Regions from separate parts of the Citricoccus sp. K5 genome, predicted to be linked through region 2. Evidence: predicted binding sites of a transcription regulator. Region 2 holds the regulator's gene; the other holds the start of a gene.
The links. The regulator HspR, encoded in region 2, represses chaperone genes until heat shock. The targets are predictions, from matches to a motif close to AAGTTGAGTCNNNNNGACTCAACTT.
Positions count from the first base shown of each region.

Region 1: the regulator HspR is predicted to act here: its motif matches at 13,318-13,342, upstream of BOSE125_RS15665 (ATP-dependent Clp protease ATP-binding subunit).

Region 1 covers NZ_LR732817.1:3,474,532-3,490,589, forward strand. The annotation lists gene BOSE125_RS15610 (amidohydrolase family protein) at 1-486, opposite strand, end outside; gene BOSE125_RS15615 (FAD-dependent monooxygenase) at 483-1,622, opposite strand; gene BOSE125_RS15620 (cyclase family protein) at 1,673-2,668, opposite strand; gene BOSE125_RS15625 (fumarylacetoacetate hydrolase family protein) at 2,665-3,672, opposite strand; gene BOSE125_RS15630 (VOC family protein) at 3,669-4,685, opposite strand; gene BOSE125_RS15635 (LysR family transcriptional regulator) at 4,856-5,815, shown strand; gene BOSE125_RS15640 (ABC transporter ATP-binding protein) at 5,796-6,605, opposite strand; gene BOSE125_RS15645 (ABC transporter permease) at 6,602-7,411, opposite strand; gene BOSE125_RS15650 (ABC transporter permease) at 7,413-8,255, opposite strand; gene BOSE125_RS15655 (ABC transporter substrate-binding protein) at 8,306-9,325, opposite strand; gene BOSE125_RS15660 (amidohydrolase family protein) at 9,698-10,603, shown strand; gene BOSE125_RS15665 (ATP-dependent Clp protease ATP-binding subunit) at 10,702-13,287, opposite strand; gene BOSE125_RS15670 (DUF3592 domain-containing protein) at 13,427-14,041, opposite strand; gene BOSE125_RS15675 (cold-shock protein) at 14,450-14,653, shown strand; gene BOSE125_RS15680 (endonuclease NucS domain-containing protein) at 14,793-15,899, shown strand; gene BOSE125_RS15685 (OBAP family protein) at 15,926-16,058, opposite strand, start outside.
Region 2 covers NZ_LR732817.1:2,570,509-2,586,566, forward strand. The annotation lists gene BOSE125_RS11520 (bifunctional 2-polyprenyl-6-hydroxyphenol methylase/3-demethylubiquinol 3-O-methyltransferase UbiG) at 51-671, shown strand; gene BOSE125_RS11525 (VOC family protein) at 724-1,281, opposite strand; gene BOSE125_RS11530 (alpha/beta-hydrolase family protein) at 1,368-3,029, opposite strand; gene BOSE125_RS11535 (DedA family protein) at 3,103-3,867, shown strand; gene BOSE125_RS11540 (YccF domain-containing protein) at 3,880-4,320, opposite strand; gene BOSE125_RS11545 (penicillin-binding transpeptidase domain-containing protein) at 4,386-6,557, shown strand; gene trmB (tRNA (guanosine(46)-N7)-methyltransferase TrmB) at 6,607-7,536, shown strand; gene BOSE125_RS11555 (BCCT family transporter) at 7,737-9,743, shown strand; gene BOSE125_RS11560 (alpha/beta hydrolase) at 9,871-10,959, opposite strand; gene BOSE125_RS18255 (heat shock protein transcriptional repressor HspR) at 10,941-11,561, opposite strand; gene BOSE125_RS11570 (DnaJ C-terminal domain-containing protein) at 11,558-12,520, opposite strand; gene BOSE125_RS11575 (nucleotide exchange factor GrpE) at 12,553-13,260, opposite strand; gene dnaK (molecular chaperone DnaK) at 13,407-15,299, opposite strand; gene BOSE125_RS11585 (Dps family protein) at 15,731-16,058, shown strand, end outside.

The DNA.
Region 1 (16,058 bases), 900 kb from region 2:
CGGTTCCAGGCGCGGGTCCGAGAGCTCCACATCCCCGGCGGCGGAGGAGATCTCCACCCCGAGCAGCCCGAAGCCGAGTACGGCATTCTCCAGCAGTTCCCGGGCGTGCTCAGGCCACTGCAGTGGTACCAGACCGAGCCCGGTGAGCCGCTCCGGTGCCTGGGCTACGTGCTCGGCAATGAGCCGGTTCGCCTCCGCGCAGGCCCACGCGGCGAGGCCCTCCTCGGCCCAGGGGTAGTAGTGATTCGGGGAGGCGCTCACCCACTGGCGGTCCACCCCCTGTTCGTCCATGATCCGCAGCCGCTCGGCCACGTCGAGGAGCCGGGGGATCCGGGCGGCCACCATGGGGCCGGACACCTGCTGGCTGGCCGCCCCATTGCGACGGTGGTCCAGCTCGGCGGCCGCGGCTACGCCCTCGGGGGCCCGGCGGACAACCTCCTTATGCAGCGAGGGCAGCAGCATGTGGGCGTGCACATCGACGATCATGCCCGCACCGCCACTCGCTGGGCCACGCCGCCGAGCAGACCCGGCACCTCGGCGGAATGGTCCTGGCCGTCCCGCTGCCATTCGGCCAGCTGCGCGGAGGCGTTCACGATGGCGGTGGCCCGCTCCACCCGGCGTGCGTGGAACGCGTCCCACAGGTCCTCGTCCAGGGACTCGCGTTCCACGAGGAGTTCAGTGAGCACCAGGGCGTCCTCCAACCCCTGCGCGGCCCCCTGGGCGATGGTGGGCGGGCAAGAGTGCGCGGCATCCCCGATGATCACGGCGCGGCCGCGGTTCCACCGACCGGGGACCACATGCTGGGTGAACCACGTGTAGTTCACCTGCGCATTCCCGGCGGTCAGATCGGTCCGCACCTGATTCCACGGCCCGCCGTAGGCCTGGCTCTGCTCGAGCATGGCGGTGGCACCCTCCTGGGCGGTGGCGCGGAAGTGGTCCCCGGCATCGGACACCAGGAACGCGTACATCGAGTCCTGGCCGGTGGGGGTGTAACCGGCGATGTAGCAGGGGCCGCCGTAGTACAGCTCCGTGTACTTCACCTCCTCCGGCCGGGAGACGAAGGCCCGCCAAATCCCCATGCCGGTGTGTTCGGGAGCCACGGTGATGCCCAGGGCAGTGCGCACGGTCGAGTGCAGGCCATCGGCACCGATCACCAGGTCATAGCGGCCCGCCGGCCCCGACGCCAGGATCGGCTCTGCGTAGTCCGCGGTGGAGTCCACGGCGGTCACCCGCTGCCCGAACCGGACGGTGGCACCGGCCCGGACGGCATGATCATGCAGGATGCGGGTGAGGTCAGCCCGCGGCATGCCCATGGCGGAGGGCAGCCCCGTCCCCGGATCGTCGCCTTCCTCCTGTCGGGCGATCACCGGGGCCTGCGGGCCGGGGGCACGCATCCCCATCCCGTCGAAGGGAAACCCGGCCGCGCTGGCCTCCTCCCACACGCCCAGCTCGGCGAACGCGCGCAGGGCGTTGCCCTGCAGCGAGATCCCCGAACCCAGGGCGCTCAGTTCGGCGTTCGCCTCGAAGACGTCCACCTCGACGCCGGCCCTGGCCAGCTGGATGGCCGCGGCCAGTCCGCTCACTCCGGTGCCGACGACGGCAACCCTCTTCACTGCGGTCATGATCAGTACCTCTCTCTGCCTCAATATGCTTGGTGTTGCCGGGGTGCGTCTCAGAGCAGGGCGATGGGATTGATGGGCGAACCGACGGCACCGGTGATGGGCAGCGGCTGTGCGGAGAGCAGGAAGTCATACCGTCCGCGCTCGGCGCAGGCCTTCCCGATTCCCTCCAGATCCCACATCTCGCCGACCGTCAGCCCCATGTTGGGGATGACGATCTGGTGCAGGGGCTGGAAGGAATCGTGGAACTCGTTCGGACGCACCTCGAAACCCCAGGTGTCCGTGGCGATCGCGGCGATCTCGCTGCGATGCAGCCACCCCGCGGTCGTGATGGACAGGCCGGGGGCCGGCCCGCCGGCGTAGCCGCCCCACCCCTGACGGCGGACACGGGCGAGCTGACCGGTGCGGACCAGCAGGATGTCCCCGCGGCCGACCCCCGAGGACGGTCCCTGGGCGGCGATGCAGGCATCCAGGTCCTCGGTAGTGATCGCATAGCCGTCCTCCAACTCACCGGTCTCCGGGCGCACGTGCCGGCCCAGATCGAGCAGCACACCCCGGGAGACGATGACGGAGGCGGCGTGCTCGATCCCGGTGACCTGGTCGCCCTGGGTGGTGACGACGTCGCCCGCGCGGCGGCCGTTCCACGCGTAACCGTGGTCGAAGATGTGGCCGAGACCGTCCCACTGGGTGGAGCACTGCAGCGGCATCACGATCAGGTCGTCCGCCCCGCCGATCCCGTGGGGGTGGGCTCCGGGATTGCGCTCGGCGTCCAGGCCGGTGCCGGTCATGGTGTGGACCGGGTTGTTGCGTTTCTTCCACCCCTTCTGCGGGCCGTCCTCATTGAACTCCTGGCCCAGCGAGACGGCCAGTCCCTCCGTCACCAGACGGGCAGCCTCCAGGCGCTTGGCGGCGTCGATGAAGTTCAGGGTCCCCAAGGCATCGTCCTCGCCCCAGCGTCCCCAATTGCGGTACGCCTCGGCCCGCACGCCGACCTCTCCGGTCGGATCGGCCGGATCCAGGTCCGCCGGGTTCTCAGACAGCGAGCTCATCTGCTTCCTCCTGCACTCTCAGCGATACAGCGGACCCTCTGGGTGCCCAGGCCCTGGACCGAGCCCTCCATGACATCGCCGTCCCGCAACAGCCGGCCCCAGTGCGCGCCGTTGCCGGCAGGGCTGCCGGTCAGCAGCAGGTCCCCGGGCAGCAAGGGCATGTTCAGCGAGGCCGCGGAGACCAGGGCGGGCAGGCCGAACAGCAGATCCGAGGTGGTGGCATCCTGCATGCGCTCGCCGTTCAGGTCCAGGGTGATGCCCAGGTCGTGGGGTTCCACGAAGCCTGCCGGGACCAGGAAGGGGCCGGTGGGCAGGAACCCGGGGGCGTTCTTGGAGCGGTACCAGTCCGCGCCGATGCCCTTCGAGTCCTCGCGGAACACGCGGTCCCGCGTGGTGATGTCGTTGCAGATCGTGTACCCCGCCACATGATCCATCGCCTTCTCGGCGCTGATCCGGAACCCCTCCATGCCGATCACCACGGCCAGCTCGAGTTCCCAGTCGTGCTGCTCGCTGTATGACGGCAGGACCAGCGGGACGTCGTCGCCGACGACCGCCGCCGGCAGTCCGATGAAGAAATACGGCTCCCCGGTGGCGGCACGCTCATCCATCATCCGGGCCGCATCCTCGCGGATCTCGGCTTCGGGACGGGTGTCGCTCTTCGGGGCGTGAGCCACCACAAGATCGATGACGTGGGTGCGGTAGTTCGCCCCGGCCTGGACGACCTGGCGCGGCTGGACCGGCGCGGTCAGCGTGACCTCGGCCAGGGGCCGCCAGAGGTTTTCCGTCCCCGTGTCCGTGTCTACGAGACGGCCGAGCCGGTCCCAGTCGGGAGCGGCCAGGAAGGCATTGAGGTCCGGGGCGCCGAGGTCGGTTTCGTCGAGGGCGCGGATGCGCTCACCGGCCACGAGACCGAGGCGCACGGAGCCTCCGTCGCCGTCGCGAAAGCGGGCCACCGCGAAAGGTGCGGTCAATCCGGTGCCGGGCGCCGGCGTCGTGCTGGTCATTCGGTGACCCCGGCCGACTTCGCGACCAGTTGGTCGCGGACTTCCTCGGTGATGCCCTCCTCCGAGGCGCTGGGTCCGTTCGCCGGCGGGAAGGACTCGCTCAGGGACGCGTGCATGGGGCTGTTCTGGTAGATGTCGTAGGAGCCCTGGGACGTCTTCCAGGTGTTCGCCTGCCAGTCGGGCACGTAGTTGCGGTAGCCGCCGCTGTTGAGCTCGATCCGCATGGAGGACGGCTCGCGGTAGTACAGGAACGACTGCTCGCCGATGCCGTGGATGGTGGGGCCGTATTCGATGCGCACCCCGTCCTCCAGCAGCGAGTCAGCCGCGATGAGCATCTCTTCGCGGGTATCGACCCAGAACGCGAAGTGGTTGATGCGTCCGGCGCGGTCCGAGCCGTCCAGCACGATGCCGAGATCGTGGGACTTCTCGTTGGTGGTGATCACCGAGAACACCGAGAGGGGGACGTCCTCCAGTTCCGTGCGTGCCATGATCCGGTATCCCAGCACCTCGCTGTACCAGGCGGCGAAGGCATCCACATCGCTAGCGCAGATGGTGACGTGGTCGAGCTGGCGGGGGGCGCCGGCCACCCGGCTGCGCCGCTGGGGGCGGTCCGGGAAGACCGAGGCGAGCTCACCCTTCTCGTAGCGGAAATGCCGGGCGTCCCAATGCAGGGTCATGGAGTGGCCCCAGGGTCCCACGAAGCGGTAGGCGCGGCCGATGTCCAGGCCATCGAACCACTCACCGGTGACGCCGGCGGCCTCGATGCGCTGCACCGCCTCGTCCAGGGCCTCGTGGCTGGTGGTGCGCCAGGCCATGGTGGCCAAGGAGGGTTCGTCAGCGTGCTGGATCACCAGGCTGTAGGTGTAGTAGTCGCCCCAGCAACGCAGGTAGACCTTGCCGTCCTCACGGGCCACCTCGGTGAGGCCGACCTTGTTGACGTAGAAGTCCACCGATGCCTCGACATCGGGGGTGGTCAACGCGATGTACGACAGGTGGGAGAGAAGCGTGGTCATCCTCGGTCCTTTCAGTGCCCGGAGCGGGCGACGGCCCGGATGGGCCTCGTGACATCCATAGTGGTCGGCGTCACATCATCAGTGAAGCCCCGAATGAATATCCCCACTATCGGTATGGCTGATAGCCTGAGCGCATCATCGACCGACATTCTCTAAAGGAGGGCGCGGCCATGCCGGACGAACGACTGCTCTCACGACTCGACCTGAATCTGCTCGTGGCCCTGGACGCCCTGCTCACCGAGCGAAACGTCACGCGGGCGGCCACCCGGCTGCAACTGAGCCAGCCCTCGCTGAGCGCCTCACTGGGCAAGCTCCGCCGGCACTTCGACGATCCGCTGCTGGCCCGGCGGGGCAACACGTATGAGCTCACGCCGCTGGCGGTGCGGTTGGCCGAGCACACGACCGTGGCGCTGGATGCCACGCGCCGGGTGTTCGAGAGCCAGTCCCGGTGGGATCCCACGGAGTCCGAGCGCGAGTTCATCATCCACTGCTCCGACTACTCGCTGGCCACGATCGCGCCGCGGGTGACCCAGATCGCCCATCAGCAGGCGCCGAACGTCCGGATGCACTTCGTGCCCTCCTCTCCGGAGACGATGGACGAGGTGCTGCTGCGCCTGCCCTCGATTGACGCGCTCGTGCTACCCCACGGGGTGGTGTCCGAACTGCCGCACCAAGACGTGATCCGGGACGACTGGGTGGCCATCGCCTCCACCGACAATGAACGGGTCGCTGACGGGCTCACCATGGAGGTGCTGTCCGAGTCCCCCTGGGTCTTCACCTACCGCACCCGCTTCGCGTTCACTTCCGTGGGGCGCCAGCTCGAGCAGCTGGGGGTGAATCCCTGGATCGACGCAGTCGCCGAGAGCTTCGTGATGCTGCCCCTGTTCGTGGAGCACACCGAGCGCCTGGCGATCATCCAACGCCATCTCTCCCCGCTCGCCCAACGCATGGGTGAAGTACAGGTCCTGGAGCTGCCGTTCAACGCCGTGCCGCTGCTGAACGCGCTCTGGTGGCACCCGGTGCATCAACCCGATCCGGAGCACCGGTGGCTCCGTGAGGTGTTCGCCGCGGCACGCATTGGCTTCGAGGACGACTGCGGCGTGGGTCCTGCTAGCGGGGGGAGGTCTTGAGACCGGTGCGCTGGATCTCGTCCAGCACGCGGGTCCGCAGCTCGATGAACACGGGCTCGGCCCGCGTGGTCAGCTGACTGCGGTCCCGGCCCAGGGGCACGGCGATGTCGTCGACGATCTGTGACGGCCGCCCACCGAAGACGACGACGCGGTCACCCAGGTACACCGCCTCATCGATATCGTGGGTGACCAGCACGATGGTGATGCCCAGGTCCCGCCTCAGCCGCAGGACCAGGTCCTCCAGTTCGAACCGGGTCTGCGCGTCCAGGGACCCGAAGGGCTCGTCCATCAGCAGGATCGGTGACTCGTAGGCCAGCGCCCGGGCGATCGCGACCCGCTGTTGCATGCCGCCGGAGAGCTGCCACGGGTAGCGGTTGGCGCTGTCCGCCAGGCCGACCACCTCAAGGGCCGCGGCCGCACGTGCCAGCCGTTCGGCCTTGGCCACGCCCTGCCCTTCGAGGGGGAAGGCGACGTTCTGCAGCACGCGCATCCAGGGCATCAGTGAACCGCGGTAGTCCTGGAACACCACGGCGATCTCCTCGACCGCCCCGCTGATCGGCGTGCCTCCCAGGGACACCTGGCCCGAAGAAGGAGCGGCCAGTCCGGCCAGCAGCCGCAGCAGGGTCGTCTTGCCGACCCCGGAGGGCCCGACGAGGCAGGTCACGCCACCGGGTTGGATCTCGAGGTGGAGGTCCTCGATGACCACCACCCTCTCGGCCCCGGTGCCGAAGGCCTTGCTGACGTGCTGGGCGGAAAGTGCGAGGTCGGTGGCAAGGGTCTGGGAGGTCATGCTCGTGCTCCTTTTCGAGGGCGGGTGGTGGGTCCGGCATCCTGCTCGCGGTTCCACTGCAGCAGTCGGTGCTCGGCGATGGCGTAGAGCGAAGTGAACACCCAGCCAATGACCCCGACCAGCAGGGTTCCGGCCCAAGCGGCGGCGAGCTGGAAGCGCTGGCCGCTCTGCAGGATGAAGTACCCGACCCCCTCGGTGGCCCCGTACATCTCGCTGACGACCAGCATGACGATCCCGATGGTGATCGCCAGCCGGACGCCCACCGCGATCTGCGGCAGTGCTCCGGCGAGTACGACCTTGGGGATCTGCAGGTGCAGTGGGATCCGGTAAGCCCGAGACGCCTCGAAGATGGCGGGCTGGATGGAGCGGACGCCCACGATGCAGTTGAGCAGGATGGGCCAGACGCAGGCGATGAAGATAAGGAACACCTTCGGCTCCCGCCCAATCCCGAGCGTGAGGATGATGATCGGGACGAAGACCACGTTGGGCAGGGACCGGAAGAAGTCCAGATAGGGGTCCAGGATGAGGCCGACCCGGGGCATCAGCCCGATCGCCGTGCCCAGGGCGAGCCCGACCAGCAGGGATACGAGCAGTGCCAGGAAGTAGTTGCCGAAGCTGAACAGCGCGTCACGCCAGAGCCCGCCGCTGCTGGCCCACTCGCCCATGGTGCCGAGGATTTCGGTCAGGGGCGGCCAGAACACCGAGGTGGAGTTCGCGGACACGGCGAACCACAGCAGGATCAACGTCACAGGCAGCCAGGCCTGCAGCAACACCGACATCAGCGGGGAGTATGTCTTGGTACCCATATCAGTCTCCCGATCCGTTGGGCTGCCATCGCAGGAGCCGAGCCTGAACCCAGCCGAGCCCCACGTTCACGGCGTAGCCCAGGAGGCCGGCATAGACGATGTAGGCGTAGGCGAGCGCAGAGTTGCCCCCGACCTGGGCCTCGGCGATGCTTGCCCCGAGGCCGGGTGCGCCGGTCAGGACCTCCGTGGAGATCGTGACGAGGACGGCCACGGAGGCCGCCAGGCGCAGCCCGGCCAGGATGGAGGGAGCGGCGCTCGGCAGCAGCACCTTGCGCATGAAGAGCCCCCCGCGGATCCGGAACGCCTGGGTGGTGTCCACGATCGAGGCACTCACGCTGCGGACACCGTGCTGGGTCTGCAGGATGATGATGAACACCACAGCGACGAAGACCAGCACCACCTTCACCTCGATGCCGCGCCCGAGGACCAGCAGGAGCACGGCAACGAGTGCGACGGCCGGGAACGCGCGGCCGAAGTCAACGAGGAACCGCACCGACAGCTCGGCGGCCACGAAGCGCCCCGTCAGGATTCCCAGGGGGATTCCCGCCACGATCCCGAAGGCCAGGCCAACGAGGGCGCCGGCGATAGTGTCTCCCAGGATCGACCAGAAGCTGGCCGACACCAGCGCCTGAGCCCATTCCGTGAGCACGGCGATCGGGCCGGGAAGGAGTGCGGCGGGGAGGATCCCCGTCAGGTGGATCAGGTACCAGAGGGCGATTCCTGCCACGAAGACCAGGATCCTCCAGGCGGTGATCCCGATCCCGCCCAGCCGCGGTTCCCTCGGCGTGCGAGTGCGAGTGCGAGCCGGGGCTCGGGCGGCGCGCTGGATGTCAGTCACGGTCACGTCGAAGACCTCTCATGATGTCGGGGCGGAGCGGTGGGCCAGCGGGCGGCTCAACGGGCTCCCTCCCAGACGATCTCCTCGTAGGTGAGATCCTCACGGAGGTCGCCCTCGTCCTTCATCACCTGGAGCAGGGTGTTCCACCCCTCCTCGTCGAACTCGACGTTGAGGGGCTCGAGCACCATGCGCTCATCGATGAAGGGAGCCGGGAGCTGGGTGTGATCGTGGTAGGCCTGCCGCACGGCCTCCTCGTTCTCATTGCCGTACTCGGTGCCCTTCTCGATCGCGTTGTGGAACCGCTCGAGGGCCTCCGGGTTCTTCTCGGCGAACTCCTTCGAGGCAACCCACAGCACCTGCGGGGCGTGGGGCAGGTACTCGCGCACTCCCGTGCCGACGCGAGTGAAGCCGCTGTCCACGGCGGAGAGGAGGAAGATGCTGAACGTGAAGACCGCATCCACCTGGCCCTTCGCCGCGGCCTCCACCAGGGCGTCGGTCGGCAGCGGCACGAACTCGACCGAGTCCGGGTCGACTCCGTTCTCCAGCAGGCCGGTCATGGTAGCCATGTGCGGCAGGCCGCCGAGCTCAGGGACGCCGATCTTCTTGCCCTCCAGATCGGTCCATTCCTTGATGTCGCTACCCGGCGGGACGACGACGCCGTCGGAGACCTCGCCCTCGTAGTCCGGGTCGGCTGACTTGGTGCCGGCCACCGCGACGACGGGCATGCCCTCGGCCACGGCCCGGATAACGGTGACGGCGTCGGTGGCCGCCACATCGAACTCGCCGGAGATCACGGAGGAGTTCGCGGCGGCTCCGCCCATGCCGGTGAGCTGCATTTCGCCGATGTCGAGTCCTTCTTCCTCGAAGAAGCCCTGCTCATCAGCGAGGACGGCGTTCTCGATGTTCACGCCGCCGCGGGCCACGGTCAGCGGGAGGACCTCCTCGGCAGCGCCACGGCTGCTCGCGGAATCACTGACGGGCTCTGATTCGGCGGATCCGCCGCAAGCGGTCAATCCGAACATGAGGGCGAGGGTGGTGATGGCGACAGCGGGTCGCAGGGTGCGTCGAAGTTCCATGTCATCTCCTGTGATGAACCTGGCCGAGAGGGCCGGGGAGGCGGGGGTGCCGATTCTCCTGGCCTCGGTGCACGCTGCAAATGAGATCCAGGTCACATCAGCATCTCCACTGCAGGACAATAGGGGAACGCGCTCTTGCTTATCGGTGACATCAGGCTCATCTATAGTGCTGGGGCCCAGGGGCCCGACGGGGGCACGGTCTGCCAGCAATCTTTCAGGCTCATTCGCGGAGATGTCAGGCTCGCTCGAAATGGTTGTCAACCATCCCGAGGGCGGCTACCGTCGGGTGACTCGGATCATATTCTGGTCACGGTCCCGCCACGGTTAGCGGTGGGGCACCAGACTGCACCAATCCGTTCAGGAGGATCACGGGTGACCGAATCTGAGAAGACCGCCGGCTGGCTGGACTGGGTGAAAGATCGGGGCGAGCCCGCTTTCACCCTCCCGGAGGGGGCAGTGGACGCCCATTGCCATGTGTTCGGCCCGGCCGCGGAGTTTCCCTTCTCGCCAGCGCGGAAGTATACGCCGTGCGATGCGAGTAAGGCCGACCTGCGGCACCTGAGGGAGCACCTGGGCGTCGCCCGGAACGTCATCGTCCAGGCGACCTGCCACGGACATGACAACGCCGCACTGCTGGATGCCCTGGACGACTTCGGGGACACCGCGCGCGGTGTGGTCTCCGTGGGTGCAGACGTGACGCTCGAAGAGCTGGCCGCCATGCACGAACGCGGAGTCCGCGGGGTGCGCTTCAACTTCGTCAAGCGACTGGTCCAGAGCCAGCCGTTCGAGGAACTCGCGCAGGTGGCGGACAAGATCCGTGACTTCGGCTGGCACATCGTCCTCTACTTCGAATCCGAGGACCTTCCCGGCCTCGAGGACACGTTCGCGGGCCTTGGCGTCCCGCTCGTCATCGACCACATGGGCCGCCCGGACGTCCGGAAGGGCGCGGACTCGGACGAGTTCTCCTCCTTCGTCCGTTTCGTCGAGCGGACCGACGCCTGGGTCAAGGTCAGCTGCCCCGAACGCCTCTCGGAAGCCGGTCCCTACGCGGTGGATGGGCAACGCGAGGTGTATGCCGACGTCGTCCCCTTCGCCCGCCGGGTGATGGCCGAGTTCCCGGAGCGGATCCTGTGGGGCACGGACTGGCCGCATCCGAACCTGCGTTCGCACATGCCGGACGACGCGCTGCTGCTGGGGTACATCCCACAGATCGCGCCGACCGAGTCGGAAAAGCAGGCCCTGCTGGTGACCAACCCGATGTCCCTGTATTGGGCCTAAAGAATCCGCCCGCATCGCTCCGTCATGAAAACAGGCCGGGGCGTTCGCTGACGAAGGTCAACGAACGCCCCGACCTCGTAACGCATGCCTGCAACCACTCAGGCCGCCAGTGCCTCCGGCACCTGAGCCCTCACCGGCTGCACCACCAACTGCCCGTCGGTCACGGTCACCCGCACCGCATCACCGTCGGTCACCGCCTCGGAGACCAGCAGATCGGCCACCCGGTCGTCGAGTTCACGCTGAATGACTCGGCGCAGCGGGCGGGCGCCGTAGGCCGGCTCGTAGCCGGCCTCGGCGATCCAGTCCCGGGCCGCGTCGTCCACCTCCAGGGCGATGCCCTGGGCAGCGAGCCGCTGCTCGGAATCGGCCAATTGCAAGCCCACGATCTGACGCAGTTCCGCAGCGGACAGCGGCGAGAACAGCACGGTGTCGTCGATCCGGTTGAGGAACTCCGGCCGCATGAACTCCTTGACCCGTCCCATCACCTTCTGACGGAGGTCCCGCTGCGCGGCCTCGGCATCCGCCGAGACGAAGCCCAGCGGGGCGCCGCCGGAGGACATGAACTCGGAGCCGAGGTTCGAGGTCATGATCAGCACCGTGTTGCGGAAGTCCACGGTGCGGCCCTGGCCGTCGGTGAGGCGGCCGTCGTCGAGCACCTGCAGCAGCAGATTGAACACGTCCGGGTGGGCCTTCTCGATCTCGTCGAGCAGGATCACCGAGTACGGGCGGCGGCGCACCCGCTCGGTCAGCTGCCCGGCCTCGTCATAGCCCACGTAGCCCGGAGGGGCGCCGACCAGACGGGAGACCGTGTGGCGCTCGCCGAACTCGGACATGTCGAACCGGACCATTGCGTCCTCGTCGTCGAACAGCGAGCCCGCCAGGGCCTTGGCCAGCTCGGTCTTGCCGACGCCGGTGGGGCCCAGGAACAGGAAGCTGCCGACCGGGCGGGACGGATCGGCCATCCCGGTCCGGGAGCGGCGGATGGACTTCGCGATCGCGGCGACCGCATCGTCCTGGCCGACCAGCCGGGCATGGAGTTCGTCCTCCAGCCGCGCCAGGCGGGACTTCTCGGCCTCCGTCATCCGGGCGGCCGGGATGCCGGTGGCACGGGAGACCATCTCGGCGATCGCGTCCTCATCCACCACGGCCTCCGCGCGGGAAGCCGCGCCTTGCTCCTGCATGGCAGAGGCCTCGGCCAGCTGCTCGCTGATGCGGGCGACCTCGTCCCGCAGCTCGGTGGCACGCTCGTAGTCCTCCGCGTTGACCGCCGAGTTCTTCTCGGCCTCCAACTCTGCGAGCTGGGACCGCAGTGCGTCCGTGTCCACGGCCGGGCCGGCGTCGTGCTTCGGGCCGCGCTTCAGGGACAGCCGCGCCCCAGCCTGGTCGATGAGATCAATGGCCTTGTCCGGCAGGAACCGGTCGGTGATGTACCGGTCAGAGAGCACGACGGCGGCGCGCAGCGCCTCGTCCGTGTACGTCACCTGGTGGTGGTCCGCGTAGCGATCGGCCAGGCCGGTCAGGATCTGCACGGCGTCCTCCACGGAGGGCTCGCCGACGTTGACTGGCTGGAAGCGACGCTCCAGGGCGGCGTCCTTCTCGATGGTGCGGTACTCCTTCAGCGTGGTGGCGCCGACCATGTGCAGGTCGCCGCGGGCCAGGCGGGGCTTGAGGATGTTGCCGGCGTCCATGCCGCCGGACTCCCCGGAGCCGCCGGTGCCGACGATGGTGTGCAGCTCGTCGATGAAGACGATGGTGCTGCTGTCCTCGGCGAGCTCGTCCATGGCACCGGTGAGCCGTTCCTCGAAGTCACCGCGGTAACGGGTGCCCGCGACCATGCCGGCCAGGTCCAGGGCGATGACGCGGCGGTCCTGCAGTTGGGCGGGCACCTCGCCGTCGGCGATGGCCTGGGCCAAGCCCTCCACGATGGCGGTCTTGCCGACGCCGGCCTCGCCGATCAGCACCGGGTTGTTCTTGGTGCGGCGGGCCAGCACCTCGATGGTCTGCTCGACCTCGTCGGTCCGCCCGATCACCGGATCCAGCCGGCCGGCCTTCGCCTCAGCGGTCAGGTCCCGGCCGAACTTCTCCAGGACGGAGGCCTCGGAATCCTGACCCGACGGCTGCTGGCCGGCCTGGCCCTGCAGCTGTTGCTGCTGCTGTTGCTGGGCGGCGGACTGCAGGGACTGTGGGGTGACGCCCGCCTGGGTCAGGAGCTGTCCGGCGGGGGAGTCGTGGTTCAGCACGAACGCGAAGAACACGTGCTCCGGGTCGATGTAGGTGGAACCGAATCCGCGGGCCACCTGGTAGCCGTCCAACAGCACCTTCTGGGCGGAAGCGTTCAGGGACGCGGTGGAGCTGGCGTCCTTCCGCTCGCTCGGGGCCGGCAGGCGGTCGTCGACGGCGGCGATGAGGGCCTGCGGGTCGGCGCCGGACTGGCGCACCGCGGCGGCGGCTGGGTCCTCGCCCAGCATGGTGCGCAGGATGTGCAGCGCGTCGACGTCGGACTGGCCGCGTTCGGCGGCGAAGGTCGCGGCGGTGGCCAGTGCGTCATGGGTCCGCTTGCTCAGAAGGCGGGTGAGGTCGACGGGGCGTCCCTGCCGACCGACCCGCTGACCCTGGAGGTAGCGGGTGACAAAGTCGTCAAAGGAGTCGCCGTTGGAACCGGCGGGGCCGAAGAATGCGGGCAAAGTGTCCTCCCTGAGGGGTGTTTCCAGCGATAGTTGAGTGTGTTCAACTCAAGTAACGACGAGTGACGTCAGAATGTTCCCGAATCCCGCCTCGGGATGCAAGAAACATGAGCGCACCTGGCTCAAGAAGGTCGAATGCTCAGAGTTTGCGGGCCTCACGCACGTTGCGCGCGCCGGCGAGGAACAGCACCAGGGGCAGGATCAGGAGGACGCCGGTGATGATCATGATGATGATGACTCCCCGTGGCAGGGAATCGGCATCCGCCTCTTTGTACTCATGGACGAGGACGAATCGCTCGGGCTCCTCGGGGTCGGCATAGACCATCAGTTCCTGCCCTTGAGTCCAGGCCGGCTCCGGATACCTGTCCGGGGAGCGGCGGATCTTCGTGCTCGAGGATGCGGTGATCTCCTCGCGCATCTCCTGACCGCCCACGGTGTAATCCAGCACCGAGGTTGAACGGGTGGTGTAGGCCCGCCCGGACCTGCGCACCTGTTCCGACGTGTGCTCCACCGTCACGGGGCCAACCACGCCGGTCGTCTGCACCCCCGTCGATTTCAGCTGGTTGTACTCGATCTGTTCTCCGTACTGCGCCGACGCGAGGATGGCCCCGCCGGCGATCATGATCATGGCCAGGGCTACAGCGATCCAGCGAAAGACTCCCGTCCTGCGGGCGATGCGCTCGCTGTCCCAGCCGGGGGCGAAGTACCCGTTCCCCTGACCGTCATTGGTGTACCAACGCGTGGTGTTGCTCATCTCTAAGGCGAAGCGGCTCGTCGAGACGTTGGGCGATCTCGTCCATCCCTCGGGAGGAACGAAGGGGGCCGAGGTGTCTCCAGTCGGAGCCGGCTCGGGCCCCTGATTCTTGGTTCGTGCGATCACGGATTTGAGTGTAAATCCCAGGTGGGGCGATGAATTCCCGGAGTGCCAGAGGGGCTCGTTCTGTGTGGCCGAGGCAGTCGACGGACCCCGTGGTTCCCAGAAGTGCTTTGATGCCGTACAGTTGCTTGCAGAAGTAGTTGTAGTAGATGCAGTAAGTCCGTCACCACTGCGGACCGGACGGCCTTCGGGTCGGATGGGGCGCTGGGGAAGCGGTATGTACACACCGCTTCGCCCCCGCTGGAAAAACTGGCGGGTTTAGCACCCTAAAGAAAAGAGGCCACCATGGCCACCGGTACAGTCAAGTGGTTCAACGCTGAAAAGGGCTTTGGTTTCATTGCCCCGGACGACAACTCCGCTGACATCTTCGTGCACTTCTCCGCCATCGACGGCGGCGGCTTCCGCGAACTTCAGGAGAACCAGAAGGTCGAGTTCGAGGCGACTCAGGGCGACAAGGGCATGCAGGCCTCGTCGGTCCGCCCCCTCTGATCTGATCAGACTCTAAAACGGCCGCTCACCCTCCGGGGTGGGCGGCCGTTTTGCTGTCCGCAGTGTGTTGGGCAAATACTGCCCGCAGCTCGGCTCTTGAAATCTACCGACGTCGAGCGAATGTGGTGAAGCCAAGCAGATGGCTGTCGAAATGGGAATCTGGCGCATCAACGGCGGCAAGCCGAGGAAGCTCAATAGCACTGTCATGCCATCGGAACGGCAGCTCGAGGAACTGCTCGAGCACGACTCAACGCTTTTGGGGGAGCCCCTCCTCATCATCGGACGGCAAGTGAAGACTCCCTATGGAAAGTTCATCGATCTGCTGGCGATTGACGCCGACGGCCACCTCCACGTTCTGGAGTTAAAGCGCGACCGGACGCCCCGGGACGTCGTGGCTCAGGCGCTGGACTACGGCTCGTGGTGTGCGACTCTCTCGACCGACGAAGTCGTGGTGATCGCCAATGACTACTTGAACGTCCCCTTCGAGGAGGCTTTCGAGGATGTCTTCCAGGCGACTCGCCCCGACGTGCTCAATGAGGATCTCCAGTTGACCATCGTGGCCAGCGAACTGGACGCATCCTCTGAGCGAATCGTCACTTACCTGCGCGACTTCGGGGTGCCGATCAACGCAGTCTTTTTCGCCTATCTGGAAGAGGATGACCGCTCCTACTTAGCACGAACATGGCTGGCTGCATCGGAGGAAACGACGGTGGCTCCTGTGGGCGCTCGTGCGCGCAAGGCACGACGTGCCTCCTGGAACGGCGTGGACTGGTTCGTCTCGTTCGGCGAAGGCGACTATCAGCCTGGACGCAGTTGGGAGGATGGCCGCAGGTACGGATTCGTCAGTGCGGGTGGAGGGGCATGGTACTCACGTACCTTGCGGAACGTCCCTGTGGGCGCCCGGGTCAACGCGTATATCCCCAAACAGGGGTATGTGGGTGTCGGAACCGTTGTGGGCGAGGCCGTCCGATTCGACGAAGCCACCGTGATGATGAACGGGCAGAGCATGAAACTCGCCGACCACAAGCTGGTCGGCAACTACCACTACGCGGTAAACGGCATGTCCGAGTCCGACGACGAGGCCGAATGGATCCTGCCGGTCGAGTGGATTGACACGCGCCCTAAGGAGGGTGCCTTCTGGCGCAAGGGAATGTTCGCGAACCAAAACAGTGCCGGTCGTTTGAGGCAGGAGTACACCCTGGATCTCATCGCCCAGGAGTTCAGAATCTCCGCCGATGACTACTGACCATCCTGGTCTGCGCGACGATTCGGCTACCGCTTGAAGTCCATCTCCTCCAGCCGGGTCTGCACGGTTCGGCCGCTCTCCCAGAGGTTGGCGCCCGGGGCGACCTCCGGCATCGGGATGTCAGCGCGGCTGGCTCGCTTGTGCGAGGTGGAGATGCCG
Region 2 (16,058 bases):
ACCCAGATCAACCCGGGCGGACGTGGGCAGCCAGGGGCGATACTGGGGTGATGGATGAGAACGCGAGCCAGAACCTCTGGGCCACCATGGTGGCCAACGATCCCGAGCACTCCCGCCGCTATGCCGAGCGCTGGCGCCGCCTCGCCTCCGAGGGTATGGACCTGGACGGAGAGGCCCGGCTCATCGATGCGATGGCCTCCCGCGGCTCCCGGATCCTCGATGCCGGCTGCGGCACCGGCCGCGTGGGCGGTTACCTGGCGCGGAGCGGCCATCAGGTGACGGGCGTGGACTTGGACGAGCACCTCATCGAGGTCGCGAACGAGGACCATCCCGAGGCCGACTGGTACGTGGTGGATCTCGAGTCACTGGACGCGGAGGCCCTGGCCGCCCTGGGCGAGTCCGAGCCGTTCGACCTCGTCTTCTCCGCCGGCAACGTCTTCGGCTTCCTCTCCCCGGCCTCACGCGGGGACGTAATGCGCCACCTGCGTGGCCTGCTGCGGGACGGCGGCCGTGCGGTGATCGGCTTCGGAGCCGGGCGCGGCTATGACTTCGCCGATTTCGTGGACGACGCCGGCCGGGCCGGCTTCCACTGCCAAGGCCGGTTCTCCTCGTGGCAGCTCGACCCCTTCACCGACGACGCCGACTTCCTCGTCGCGGTCCTCTCCCGCTGATCCCCACTGCGGCCCGACTGCGGACCACTGCGGCCCGGCATTCAGGCGCCGGCTATTCCTCCTCGGCTCCGTAGGCGTCCTTGGCCGCATCCATCAGGCCCTCGATGCTGAACTTCGTCATGCCCATCATGGTGCTCTGCACCCGAGCCGCCGCGTCCTGGTCCTCGCCGGCCAGCAACTCGAACAGCACCTGCGGGACCACCTGCCACCGCACCCCGTAGCGGTCAGTGACCCACCCGCAGGCCACCTCCTGCCCGCCTCCTGCCGTCAGGGCCGTCCAGAAGTGGTCGATCTCCTGCTGGTTCGCACACAGGACCTGGAAGGAGACGGCGTCCGTGTAGGGCACCGGTTCGGTCGAGCCGTTGAGCGACACGAAACGCTGGCCGTCCAGCGTGAAGTCCACCGTCAGCACCTCGCCGCGCTCCAGCACGGTCTCCCCCTGCGGTGCCACGTCGATGTTGCTGCGGTGGACAGCGCCCATGTGGGTGTCCGGACGGTATCCGGCGAAGGCCTCCACATAGAACCGGGCGGCCTCCTCCGCCTGCCCGGTGAACCACAGGCAGGTGACGAGCTGGTGTGCGGTGGCGGTGGTCGGGCGTGGCGCGCTCATACGTCCAGTGTCCGCCTCCCAGCCGAGGCGGGTCCACCGTTCGCCGTCAGCCAGACACCGGCAGACCCAGGCAGATTCGAACGGGCTCAGGCGTAGTTCGGAACGATCGTCCGGCGGATCGCCTGGGCGATGGTCGAGTAGTCCGTCAGCGGGTCCTGGCCCAGGACGGCGGCCCAGTACTGGAGCATGTCCTCCACGTAGCGGTGACCGTGGCCGCCGGGCACGGCCACGGACTGCGGCATGTCCGAGGCCACCTGCCAGAACGTCACCCAGGGCTGCCACTGCAGGCTGCGGGAGACATCCGAGCCGGCCTTTTCCTTGGCCCAGTCGGGCTTGCGCCACAGCAGCTCCGGGCTCCACCACACCACAGGGTCGGAGGCGTGCTGGGCCACCACGATGCGGGGACTGTCCCACGCGCCGTAGGGGACACCGGTGACATCGGTGACCAGGTCTTCCGGCCGCGTCGCGAAACGGACGTGCCGGCCGTCGTCGATCACGGGTGCGATCTCCGGGGTACCCCGCCGGCGGAACGGCACGAGGGACTCCCAGAACTCGGCGAACCGCGGCAGGCCGGACCAGACGGCACCGTCCACGCGGCCGATCATGTCCTCAAGGCTCTCGAAGGCCTTGGTGCCTCCGAGCGCGCCCAGCGATTCTCCGCCGACCAGCAGCTTCGGCCGGCGCTCCGGGGGTCGTTGTTCCAGCTCCTCCTCGATCGCGCCGAGCAGGGTGCTGGCGGCCAGCACGGGTGAGATCCGGTCGGCGACGAAGGCCACGCCGGAGGGCAGGTAGGTGTACTGCATGGACGCCAGTGCGCAATTGCCGCCGGTGAGGAACTCCACGGAGGAGGCGGACCATTCCTGCAGCCAGCCGGTCCCCGTGGTGGTCAGCACCAGGAGCACGTCGCGGTCGAAACCCCCGGTGCGGTGCAGTTCGGCGACGACGGCGGCCGCGGTCTGCTGCAGGTCCCGCCCCTCACGCCACCCGGCATAGGCCCGGATGGGTGTCAGGGCCGGCTTGCCGGTGGCCTCTTCGATGTCCACGGCGCGGGGGCCGTCCGAGACGACGGCCTGCCCCTTGGCGCCCAGGGTGCTCCAGTCCTCGAAGGAGGCGGCGGAGCCGGAGCGTTCGGGTTCCACCGGGGGGACCCGGCCCGGCAGCAGCTTGGCGTTGGTCTCCTGGGCGGTCTTGGACAGCCACTCCAGGAGCCGGCGGTAGACCACCTTGTCCAGCACGAATGCCGTCCCCGTGGCCGTGGCCCCCGCGCCGATGGCGGCGGCGACCGGGGCGGGCATCACCGGCTTGAGCGCCGAGGAGAGGTTGGTGGCGATCGCGTTGATGCCCCGGCCGACCGAGACGAGTCCGGCGGTCAGGGCCAAGCCGCCGACCACGCCCACCACGTGCTCTCGGCTGCGGATGGGGCGGGCTTCCATCAGGCCGGCGATCTCGGTCTGGGCCCTGAGGTTGCGCAGCCAGGACAGCCCGCTGACGCCGAACATGAGCCACGGCAGGATCTCGGTGGCGGGCCGGGCCTTCTCCTCGTCGATCCTGATCTCGATCCCGAGCTGCCGGCCGACGGCCCGGGCCGCTGCCGTCCCGGCGGCGCCGACCACATAGCCGAACGTCTGGGATATCCCGGTGTTCAAAGCCGTCATCCACCACGTGCGCGGAATGAAACTGGGGGACAGTGAGACCCAACTCATGACGTGGGCTCCGACCAGCCCGGCCGCGTCGGGTTTGAAACGCATGCCTCCCATTATGCCCGCCCTCCTCGGCCCGTCGGTTCGGTGTTCGGCCCTGTGGTCCGGGACAATGGTGCGCATGACGCTTTCGATCGCCACCGCATCAGCCGCCGGGTCCGCCACCGGGTCCACGGGCGAGGCCTCCTACGGCTGGCTCGGTGACATCGTCGTCTCGATCATGGAGACCATCGGCCCGATCGGTGTGGCGCTCGCGGTCTTCGCCGAGAACCTCTTCCCGCCGATCCCCTCGGAGCTGATCCTGCCCCTGGCCGGCTTCACCGCGGCCGGCGGTTCCTTCAGCCCGTGGGAGGCCCTGATCTGGGCCACCGTGGGTTCCGTGCTGGGCGCCCTCATGCTCTACGGGCTCGGCGCGTGGCTGGGCCGCCGGCGGCTGTACAGGATCGCCGACTGGCTGCCGCTCGTGGACATCGAGGACGTCGAGAAGACCGAGCGCTGGTTCAACCGCCACGGCTACTGGACCGTGCTGCTGGGCCGCATGGTCCCGATCTTCCGTTCGCTGATCTCCATCCCCGCCGGCATCGAGCGCATGAACCTGTGGCTGTTCACCCTCTTCACGCTGATCGGCTCCGGCATCTGGAACACCATCTTCGTCTGGGCGGGCTTCCAGCTCGGGGACAACTGGCACCTGGTGTCCGACTACGCGGACGTCTTCTCCAACCTCGTGCTGGTCGCCGTGATCGTCTTCATCGCCTGGTGGGTGACCGCCCGCATCCTGCGCAACCGCCGGCGCGCCAAGGACCCGAACTATGTGCCGCCCTCGGCAGACGAGGCCGTGGCCCGCATGGAGGCGCTCCTCGCCGATTCCCAGCACGGCCGCAAGTAGCGCTCCGGCGGGTTACCGGTAGCCGGCCTGGGCGGCCGGGAGGTACTGCGGCAGTGAGCGTGCCTCACCGGAGTCCATGACCTTCTTGCCCAGGGGCAGGAGCGAGACCGGGATCATGCGCAGGTTGGCGATGCCCAACGGGATGCCGATGATCGAGATGAACATGGGGATGGCGGTCAGCACGTGGCCGATGGCGATCCAGACGCCGGCCACGATGAACCAGATGATGTTCCCCAGGCCGGTGAAGACGCCCATGCCCGGCTGCGTGTCCACCACCACGCGGCCGAAGGGCCACAGGGCGTACCCGGCGATCCGGAACGAGGCGATGCCGAAGGGGATGGTGACAATGAGGATGCAGCAGACGAGTCCGGCCAGGAAGTAGCCCACGGCCAGCCACAGGCCGCCGAAGACCAGCCAGATGATGTTGAGGATGAGATTCAGGGGACGATTCATGTGCCCATGCTCCCAGCAGGTCCGGGTCAGCGGCTACTCTGGCGGGAGCCTTGTCAGGAGATTTCATGCAGAACCACCAGTCAGCGGGCCGTTCCCGTCCTCTCCAGCCGTCCAGCCGGGCTGCCCGTCCTCACGGTTCCGCCCGCTTCGGCCGTCCCGCGGCGGTGCTGGGCTTCTCCGCCGTCATGGTGCTGACAGCCACCGGTTGCTTCGGTGACTCCCGCCCCGCCCCACAGGAGACCGCCACCGCCCTGGCCGGCGCGATCTCTGCGGGCGACTACTCCACCGTGTCCCTGACACCGGAGTCCGAGGACGTCCCCGAGCAGCTCACCGAGGCGCTGGCGGACCTGGAGGACGTGGACCGCACGGTCACCGTGGCCTCTGCTGAGGTGGACGGCGAGGACAACGACCGTGCCACCGCCACCCTGACCGTCGACTGGCAGCTCGATGGCGACGATGCTGATGAAGATGCCGAGGCCAGCACCGGCGAGGGCCCCGGTGCCAGCGGCGAAGCCAGCAGCAGTCCCGAAGCCAGCGCAGGCACTGGATCGGAGCGGACCTGGTCCTATGAGACCACCGCCGAGATGCGGTGGGACGAGGAGGCCCAGGAATGGCTCGTGGAGTTGGCCCCGGAGACGGTCGTGCCGCAACTGGCCGAGGGCGGCACCGTCAACCTCACGACCGTCCCCGCCGAGCGTGGCAGCATCCTCGACGCCGCGGGAGAGGAACTCATGATGGAACGGGATGTGGCCATCCTTGGACTGGACAAGTCCCACCTTGAAGCGGATGACCCCGATGCCCTGGCCGATGCCGCCCGCCAGGTGGCCGAGGTCGCCGGCGTGGACGAGGACGCGTTCGTGGCGCAAGCTGAGGCCGCCGGGGAGAAGGCCTTCGTGCAGGCCATCACCGTGCGCAACAACGGGGACACCGAGATCCCGGCAGACCGGTTGCTGGCCATCCCGGGCGGCCGGATCCTCGAGGACACCGCCGTACTGGCTCCCACCCGCGCCTTCGCGCGGGACGTGCTGGGCACCTACGGTGAACCCGACGCCGAGCAGGTCGAGGCCTCCGAGGGCGAGTTGGAGGCCGGAGTCGAGGTCGGCCTGTCCGGCCTGCAGGCCACGTGGGAGGACCACCTGGCCGGCACCCCCGGGGTGCAGATCACCATCGACAACCCGGACCAGCCGGACACCGGTGCGTCCGGGACGGGCAGCTCCAACTCCCCCAGCACTACAGCGGCCGCCTCGCCGACGGCACCGGAAGGGCCGGTCTTCAGCACCGATCCGGCCCCGGGCCAGGACCTGACATCCACGCTGAACCGGCGCGTGCAGGAGGAGGCCGAGGCCGTCGTCGCCGCCTCGGACGTGCCGGCCGGCCTGGTGGCCCTACGGCCCTCGGACGGGCAGGTGCTCGCCGCGGCCTCCAGTCCTGAGGGGTGGCCCGTGGCCGTGTCCGGATCCTACGCACCGGGCTCCACGTTCAAGGTCGTCACCGCCCTGGCCATGCTGCGGTCCGGAATCGCCCCCGGGGACACGGTGCAGTGCCCCGAGACGCTCAATGTGGGCGGCATGGTGGTGGGCAACTATGACGGTTACCCTGATGCGTCCGTGGGCGAGATCCCGTTCTCCGAGGCCTTCGCCGAGTCTTGCAACACCGTCTTCGTGGGCGCTCACGAGGAGGTCAGCGCCGCCGACGAGGCCGAGGCCGCCGAGGCCCTGGGGCTGACTGCCGAGCCGGTGACCGGGCTCGATTCCGCCTTCCTCGGTTCCATCCCGGACGACTCCACCGGAACCGAGCACGCCGCCAATCTCTTCGGCCAGGGCGTCGTGGAGGCCTCGCCGCTGGGCATGGCCACCGTGGCCGCCTCAGTGGCCGCCGGGCACACGGTCCGCCCCCTCTTCGTGACCGATCCGGCCGTGGAGGCGCCCGCTGCCCCGGAGTCAGGGGTCACCGCCGAGGAGGCCGAGCAGCTGCAGGCACTGATGGCCGGGGTGGTGGAGACCGGCACCGCCGAGATGCTGCAGGACGTCCCGGGTGCCCCCGTGCTGGCCAAGACCGGCACGGCCCAGTTCGTCGCCGATGGTGAGGACCTGGCCCACACCTGGCTGGTCGCGGTCCACGGTGACCTGGCGGTGGCCCTGTTCTTCAACGAGGGGCTCGGCGGCGGCCATGACAACGGTCCGGTGGTCCGGGACTTCCTGACCGCCGTGGAGGAGATCATCCCCTCAGAGGGGTGAACCGCTGACCAGCTCCCCCCACTGATCTCCCGGTACCCTTGAAGTCCTCATGACCAGCGAACATCCAGCCCCCGCGCAGCACGCCCACGGGCACAACAATCGACCCGATCCGGAGCTCTACCGCACCGAGCCGGTGTCCTTCGTGCGCCGCGGCGAGCGGTTGAACCCGCGCCGCCAGAAGACGTGGGATCGTTCCCACGGCAAGTTCATCGTGGAGGTGCCCCGGGACCGCGCCACCACGTCCGTGGCCGAGGGCACGGACATCCACTGGGACCAGGTCTTCGGCCGCACCGCCCCGCTCGTGGTGGACATCGGCTCCGGCCTCGGGGAGTCCACGGCCCAGGGGGCGATCGACCACCCGGAGTGGGACTTCATCTCGGTGGAGGTCTACACCCCCGGTCTCGCCGCCCTGCTCGTGCGCGTGGAGGACGAGGGTCTGGAGAACGTCCGCGGTGTCCAGGCGAACGCCCCCGAGGTCCTGGACCGTCTGCTACCAGCCGGCTCGGTGCAGGAGATCTGGGTGTTCTTCCCGGATCCGTGGCACAAGACCCGCCACCACAAGCGCCGCCTCGTCAGCCCCGCCTTCGCCGACCGCGTGGCCCGGGTCCTGGCCCCGGGCGGCGTGCTGCGCCTGGCTACGGACTGGTCCAGTTACGCCGTGCACATGCGCGCGGCCATGGAGGCCCACCCGCAGTTGGCCAACGCCCATCCGGGCCGCGCCACCGGCGAGGACTCACCGTTGACCAGGGTCCGGCTGGAGGGCAGGGAACTGGAGGTCGGGGCACAACCCCTCGCACCCCGCACCGGCTCGGCTCGTGCCGGGGTCAGCGAGGCGAGTACAGGGGCCGGCCTGGAAGACCCCGTGGACCACGAGGGTGGCTGGGCGCCCCGGTTCGAGGGCCGCCCGCTGACCAGTTTCGAGAACAAGGCACTGCGCGCGGGACGGCTCGTGTTCGATCTCACGTACCTCCGTCTCTAGCCGCCTGCCCGCACCGGAGTAGAGCCTTCGGCAGATCGCTCCGAGGCACCGCTCCGGCGCCCCCGCTTTTGCGCCAGAACCATCGGACAGGGATACTGGGAGGCCGAATCATCCACCGGCCTCCCCCAGGGCGCCAGCGAAGCGCCCGGCAGGTCCGGTCTGCGCGTTACCCTGGGCGGGTCACAATCGAAGGGACCCCGGTGCCCGACACCACCCCCTCCTCTGCCACACCCGGTCTGCCGAAGAGTCCGCTGGAGACGTCCGGCGCCGTCGGGATGTACCCGCACGACATCCACCCCGGCCTGGTGCCAGGCATCGGCGTGGACGAGCAGCGCAACCGCTTCGGCCTGGACAAGGTCGTCTTCGGTGTCACGGGACTGCTGATCGTCGCGTTCGTGGCGTGGGGCGTGATGGCGCCGGAGTCCGTGTCCGAGGTCTCCACGGCGGCCTTCGGCTGGTCCATGACCAATGCCGGCTGGCTGCTGAACATCACCGCGATCGTATCCCTCGGCGCCATGCTCTACATCGGCTTCAGCCGTTTCGGCAAGATCCGGTTGGGCCGTGATGACGAGGAACCCGAGTTCTCGCGGTTCTCGTGGGTGGCCATGATGTTCGGCGCGGGGATCGGCGTCGGGATCTTCTTCTTCGGCCCGTCCGAGCCCCTGTCCCACTACCTCGCGCCTCCGCCGGACACCGTGGCCGCCGGCACGGACTCCGCCCTACACCAGGCCATGGCACAGTCGCACTTCCACTGGGGCCTGCACGCCTGGGCCATGTACGCCCTGGTGGGCGGCGCCATCGCCTACGCCTCCTACCGCCGCGGCCGCGTGCCGCTGATCAGCTCGGTGTTCCGCACCCTGTTCGGCGCCCGCCACACAGACGGCCTCGCGGGCAAGGTGGTGGACATCTTCGCCATCATCGCCACCCTGTTCGGCACCGCGGCCACACTCGGCCTGGCCGCCATCCAGATCGGCGAGGGCGTCCAGATCGTCGCCGGCGCCGGCGCGCTGGGCAACAACGGGCTCATCATCATCATCGGGATCCTGACGATGGCCTTCATCGTCAGCGCCGTGTCCGGCGTGGCCCGTGGCATCCGCTACCTGTCCAACATCAACATCCTGATGACCCTGGGCCTGATCCTGTTCGTGTTCATCGCCGGGCCCACCCTGTTCCTACTGAACCTGCTGCCCTCCGGGGTGATGGAGTACGCGGACGAGATGTTCTCCATGATGGGCAAGTCGCTGTCCTGGGGCGCGGACACCGTGGAGTTCCAGTCCTTCTGGACGGCGTTCTACTGGGCCTGGTGGATCGCCTGGACCCCGTTCGTGGGTGTGTTCATCGCCCGCATCTCCCGCGGGCGCACCCTGCGCGAGTTCGTGGTGGTGGTGATGGGCGTGCCGACCTCCATCCTGGTGTTTGCCTTCACCGTCTTCGGCGGGGCCGCCATCTGGATGAACCGCAACGGGGTGGAGGGGATGGACGGCGAGGCCTCCGCGGAGTCGCTGCTGTTCTCCCTGTTCGCCCAGTTGCCGCTGGCCCAGATCACCCCGGTCGTCGTGATCGTGGTGCTGGCCATCTTCTTCATCACCTCGGCGGACTCGGCGTCCGTGGTGATGGGCACCATGTCCTCCCGCGGCAATCCGGAGCCCAACAAGCTCGTGGTCATCTTCTGGGGCCTGTGCATGATGGGCATCGCCGTGGTCATGCTGCTGGCCGGCGGCGAGACCGTGCTGACAGCGCTGCAGAACCTGACCATCCTGATCGCCCTGCCGTTCTCCGTCATCCTGTTGCTGATGGTCGTGGCGTTCCTGCGGGACCTGTCCACGGACCCCGAGGCCATCCGCCGCGACTACGCCAAGACGGCCATCAACAATGCCGTGCGCCGCGGCATCGAGGAGCACGGCGACGACTTCGAGCTCTCCGTGCGCGAGGCCCCCGAGGGCCGCGGCGCCGGTGCCGACTTCGACTCCACCTCAGATCAGGTCACCGAGTGGTACCAGCGCACCGACGAGGAGGGTCAGCCGGTCGACTACGACTATGAGACCGGCACCTACGCCGACGGCTGGACGCCGGAAGGCACCGAGCACCTCGCCACCACGGCCAGCACCACCGCTGACGCCAGCGCTGACGAGGTATCCAGCCAGGACCAGGCCCCGGACCCCGGTGCCCAGGGCCGCCGGCCGGGCCAGGGAACGTCCACCAGCTGACACCGGCACTGCCCTGCCCTGACTGCCACTGAGACAGTCAGCCAGTGCGAAGCGCCCCGTTCTCCGCCGGCTACCGGCGGAGAACGGGGCGTTCTTGTCTTCCGGTAGCACCCGGACGAGTCGAGACTCAGTCGAGGGGCAGACCCGCCGTCGCACGGGCGATGCGGTACAGCGACGTGGTTCCCACGTCCCGGTAGCCGAAGCCGCGGTGAAGCGGACCGGAATCAGGCCGATGCCGCGATGTGTTGTGCCCGATCACGCCGGCGAGACCACGCGAGTCATCTGCCCCGACCTGGAGCGGCGTGAACCGGGTCCAGGGTGGCCTCCGCGAGAGCAGCCGCCCTAGCCGGGACAGGTAATCGGTCTCCGCCAGGGCGAGGTAGATGTGCTCGGCCGTCAGCCCCAGCTTCCCCGGGTCCCCCGCCAGATCACGGGGCAGGCCCACCACGCCGGACACCACCAGCGCGTCCAGCCTGCGCGGCGGCTCGCGGCGCTGCAGGATCTGCAGGGCCCGCGCGGCCACCACGCTCCCGTAGGAATGGGCTTCCACGGCAGTGTGCGGGAGCGCCGACGACCCGGTCTCAACGGCGGGGGCGGAGCCCGAAGCGAGCCGCTCGCGGTAGTCGAACCAGCCGTCCAGGTGACGTGCCAGCCGGGCGCCGCCGCGCAGGGCGGACTGTCCGGACAGCACGCCCCAGGGGCCGGGCGGGTGATAGCCGAGCCAGGCCACCACGCACGGCCGTGGTGCCCCTGCCTCCCGCTGGGCGGCCCACAATTGGCCGGCCTCCCGGACGGCCCCCCACATGGCGGTGTGCACGAAGATCCCCATGCCGGAGACCTGCCAGGTCAGATGGCTGGCGGTGGACGGCTCCCCCACGGCGATGGCGGCGGCGGCCGGTCGCAGGGTGGTGCCGAGGTCATAGGCCAGCAGATGCCGCTCGGGGTAGGAGCGGTCCATGGAGCCCGGTTTCAGGGCGTGCACCAGACCGTCCAGGGCGGATCTCTGGCGCGGGCCCAGGCTCTGGCGGCGGCGCATGTCCGCCCGGAGGCGGGCCCGAGTGGCATCCCGCTCGGCGGCGTCCCAGATGTCCCGGCGAGCAACCGGCGCGACCTGTTTGTCAGGCGTGTGCGGCTTGTCAGGCGTGACCGGCCCGTCAGGCGCGACCGGCTCAGCAGGCTCCGCCGGTTGCTCCGGCCTCAGCCCTGGCGTTTCCATATCCGCACCGTGGACGTCGTGCCAGGACGCGGTTCCGATCCCTCGGCGGGGTAGTCCCGGTTCCCGGCGGTGATCCCAGAGGCGGGGCCGGAGCCGGCGGTGATCTCGAAGATGCCGGGAGCGGCGGACAGAGCCGCGGCCGGACGGCGCCATCGGGCGGCCCGGCGGGCGCGCTCGATGGTGGCCGCCGTCTCCTTGTCCCGGGCTCGGGAGGCGTGCCGCGATCCCTCCGAGCCGGCGTCGAAGGTACTGGTCACGTCCCCGGTGGCTCCGGCGGTGAACACGCGGGGGTAGCGGGCGTAGGCGTGGAACGCCTGGATCTGCCCGGCGAGCTCCGCCACGGTGTTCTGCAACTGCTCGACCTCGCCCTGCAACTCCACGATCCGGCGGATGCCCTCCAGGGAGACGCCGTCCCGGCTGAGCTGCTGGATGGTGCGGAGGCGGTCCACGTCCTGACGCGAATAGCGGCGCTGCCGGCCACCCTGGCGCCGCGGGACCACCAGTCCGATCCGGTCATACTGGCGCAGGGTCTGCGGATGCATGTCCGCCAGCTCGGCTGCCACCGAGATGACGTAGATCGGCTCCTCCCAGAACGTGGTCACAGCCGGGCCTTGTCCGCCAGCCCCGTCCTCGGATGGTGTCCCGTGGTCGCGGCGGCGAAGGCCTCCACGGCGGCACGGGCGTCATCGGACAGAGCGGTGGGCACCTCGACCTGGAGCTCGACCAGGAGGTCTCCGGCCGGCGTCGAGCCCTTGGCGGACTTCACGCCGCGGCCCTTGACGCGCAGCACGCGCCCAGAGGATGAGCCGGCGGGAACCTTGACCTTCACGGAGCCGTCCAGCGTAGGCACCTCGATCGTGGCGCCGAGGGCAGCCTCGTTGAAGGAGATGGGCACCTGAACGCGCAGGTTGTTCCCGTCGCGGTGGAAGAACGGGTGGTCCTTCACGCTGACAGTGACGATCAGGTCACCGGCGCCAGCGGCCCCGGGCGAGCCCTTGCCACGCGAGCGGACCTTCTGGCCGTCCTTGATGCCGGCGGGAATCCGGACGTCGATGACCTCGCCGTCCGCCGCACGCAGGGAGATGGTGGTGCCACGCATGGCGCCGGCGAAGGAGATGCTCGTACTGGCGGTGCGATCCGCGCCCTTGGTCGGAGGGCCGCCGAAGCCACCGAACAGATCGGCGAACTCAGGCGGGATGTCCCCGGTGGTCGGCCCGGAACGTCCGCGGCCGGCGCCGGGGTTGAACAGTCCGCCGAACATATCCTCGAAACCGCCGCCGGCAGGGCCGCCCGCGCCGGAACCGGGCGCGGAGAACCGCGCCCCGGACCCCATCGCCCGGATCGCGTCATACTGCTGACGCTCCTCCGGGTCGGAGAGCACGGAGTTGGCCTCCGTGACCTCCTTGAACTTCTTCTCGGCGGCATCGTCACCGGGATTCTGGTCCGGATGGTACTTGCGGGCCAGCTTCCGGTAGGCCTTCTTGATGTCCGCTTCCGAGGCGTCCTTGGAGACACCGAGGACGGCGTAGAAGTCCTTGTCCACCCAATCCTGTGAGGCCATGGTGCCTCCTTTCCTGTCTGACGGAGGTCTGGTCAGCCTTCGCCGGCGGAGACCATCACCTGGGCCGCGCGCAGGACGCGCTCACCGCGGAGGTAGCCGTTGCGGAAGACCTGGACGACGTGCTCCTCCGGGATCTCCTGGCTCGGCTGACGCAGCATGGCCTCATGGCGGGTCGGATCGAACGGCTGGCCGACCAGGGATTCCTGGTCCTGCCGCTCCAGCCCGAAGCCGGTGAGCACCGTGCTGAACTTGGTGGCGATCGCGGCGAACGGGCCCTCGGTGAGGTCCCCCGCGGCGCGCGCCGCGTCCAGGTCGTCCAGCACGGGCAGCAGGGCCGTCAGGACGGACTGGATGGCGTTGTCCTTGGACACGTCCCGGTCCCGGTCCACGCGGCGCTTGTAGTTCACGAACTCGGCCTGGACGCGCAACAGGTCGTTGCGCAGCTCCTCCTCGCGGGCCGTCGCGCCGGCCAGCTCCGGGTCCTGGGCGCCGGTGACACCTTCGTCCGAGGCGTCAGCGACGCTGTTGAGGATCTGCTCGGCCTGGGAGAGCGCGTCTCCGTCCGCATCCGCCGCACCGGAGCCGGCGTCCTGGTCAGTGTTGGTTCGTTCTTCAGCGGCGTCGGCGGGCTGGCCCGCCGGTTCGCGGACCTTCCCGGTCATCGGGTCGATCCGGCGCTTGTCCTGGAAGCTCACCGGCTCCTCGCGCTCGCGGTCTTCTTCATTACCGTGGTTCGGCATGGTCTGGGTCCTTTCCTCCGGTAGCCCCGGGGCCGGCCGGCCCTGCCCTGACGGTGCAGGGACAGGGGCCGACCGGCCCGGGTCCGGTGGCCCGCCGTCGGACGACGGGCCGGTATCAGCTAGGGATCAACGACGTTGGACGGGCCTTACTTGGACTCGCCGTCCTTCGGCTCCTCCTCGTCCACGACCTCGGCGTCGACGATGTCCTCGTCCTCGCCGGCCGTGCCGGAGTCGGCACCGGAGGCACCCTCGGCCCCGGCAGCGCCGGCTTCTGAGGCCTGGGAGGCGTACAGAGCCTCACCGATCTTGGTCTGGGACGCCTGCAGCTTCTCGTAGGCGGCCTTCACCTCATCGTCGCTCTCTCCACCGGCCGGCTTCTCCAGGGCGGCCTTGAGGGCGTCGACGTCGGCCTGGACCTCGGTCTTGATGTCCTCGGGCAGCTTGTCCCCGTTGTCCGCGAGCAGCTTGTCCACGGAGTACGCGGTCTGCTCGGCCTGGTTGCGGCGGTCGGCGGCCTCGCGGCGCTCCTTGTCCTCCGCGGCGTGGGCCTCGGCGTCCTTCACCATGCGGTCGATGTCGTCATCGGACAGCGAGGTGCCGCCGGTGATGGTCATGGACTGCTCGGTGCCGGTGCCCTTGTCCTTCGCGGAGACGTGGACGATGCCGTTGGCGTCGATGTCGAAGGTGACCTCGACCTGCGGCATGCCACGCGGGGCCGGGGCGATCCCGGTCAGCTCGAAGGTGCCCAGCGGCTTGTTGTCCCGGGTGAACTCGCGCTCGCCCTGGAAGACCTGGATGGACACGGAGGGCTGGTTGTCCTCGGCGGTCGTGAAGGTCTCCGACCGCTTGGTCGGGATCGCGGTGTTGCGCTCGATGAGCTTGGTCATCACGCCACCCTTGGTCTCGATGCCCAGAGACAGCGGGGTGACGTCGATCAGCAGCACGTCCTTGCGCTCACCGGCGAGCACACCGGCCTGCAGGGCAGCGCCCACGGCCACGACCTCGTCCGGGTTGACGCCCTTGTTCGGCTCCTGACCGCCGGTCATCTCGGTGACGAGCTCCGCCACGGCCGGCATACGGGTGGAACCGCCGACGAGGACCACGTGGTCGATGTCCTTGACGGACACGCCGGCTTCCTTGATGACGTCCTCGAACGGCTTGCGGGTGCGCTCGAGCAGGTCCTTGGTCAGGTCCTGGAACTTGGCACGGGACAGGTGCTCGTCCAGGTGCACCGGCCCGTCCGCGGTCACGGACAGGTACTGCAGCGAGATGTTGGTGGAAGTGGCGGAGGACAGTTCCTTCTTGGCCTGCTCCGCCGCTTCCTTCAGACGCTGCAGGGCGATCTTGTCCTTGGACAGGTCGGCACCCTTGGACTTGGCCTGGGTCAGCAGCCAGTCGACGACCCGCTGATCCCAGTCGTCGCCGCCGAGGCGGTTGTCACCGGAGGTGGAGCGGACCTGGATGGTGGAGAAGTCATCCTCATCCTTGCCCACCTCGAGCAGGGAGACATCGAAGGTGCCGCCGCCGAGGTCGAAGACCAGGATGAGCTCATCCTCCTTGCCCTTCTCCAGGCCGTAGGCCAGCGCGGCAGCCGTCGGCTCGTTGATGATGCGGGAGACCTTGAGTCCGGCGATCTCGCCGGCCTCCTTGGTGGCCTGACGCTCAGCGTCGTTGAAGTAGGCCGGCACGGTGATGACCGCGTCGGTGACCTTCTCGCCCAGGTAGTCCTCGGCGTCGTGCTTGAGCTTCATCAGGGTGCGCGCGGAGATCTCCTGCGCGGTGTACTTCTTGCCATCCATCTCGGTGCTCCAGTCAGTGCCCATGTGGCGCTTGACGGAGGCGAGGGTGCGCTCGGGGTTGTTCACGGCCTGGCGCTTGGCGATCTCACCGACGAGGACCTCGCCGGACTTCGAGAAGGCGACGACGGACGGGGTGGTCCGGGAGCCTTCGGCATTGGCGATGACGACGGGGTCGCCACCCTCCAGGACGGAGACGACAGAGTTGGTGGTGCCGAGGTCGATTCCCACTGCACGGGACATGGGCGGTTCCTTTCCTTGACGGACGATTCGAGGGCTGCAAGAGCCGGACGCCGCATGGTGCCGGACTGACGGCCGGGGCCTGCGGGCTTCCCCGCCATCCAGTCACCTGAGCGTTCAAGACTCAAGGTTTCATGCCCAGGAGGTCTCTGTCAATCTGCCTTGAGTCACCCTGACTCAACTTTGCCTTCGATGTGGACAACCACAGGTTTCCGGCTTTCATTCCCGGCGGGCCCACGGAGGCCCTTCGCCCACACCCGGCGGTGGCATTTGAGGAGCGTCACGGCTGACCCCGGGCCTGTTTTGAGTAAGTCACATTAACGAAGGTGAGGCTTCGTTGCCTTGCGGGCAAGTTAACGGGGTGTTTGAGTGAGGGCATCGACACAGCGGCGCAATGCAGTACCGACAGTCGGCGCCGCACGAAAGGAGTCACGATGGCAGCGAAAAACAGCAAGGCCAAGGACGCCCAGGCCAAGTACACCGTGCCCGGTCTGGAGATCGAGGACGGGCACCGCGTCGCCGAAATCCTCCAGATGCGTCTCCATGCCCTCAACGACCTTCAGCTGACGCTCAAGCACGCCCATTGGAACGTGGTCGGTCCGAACTTCATCGGCGTCCACGAGATGCTCGACCCCCAGATCGACGAGGTCCGCGCCGCCGTCGACGTCATCGCCGAGCGCATCGCCACGCTCGGGGTATCCCCCGGGGGCACCCCTGGCGCGCTGGTGGCTGAGCGGACCTGGGATGACTACTCCCTGGGCC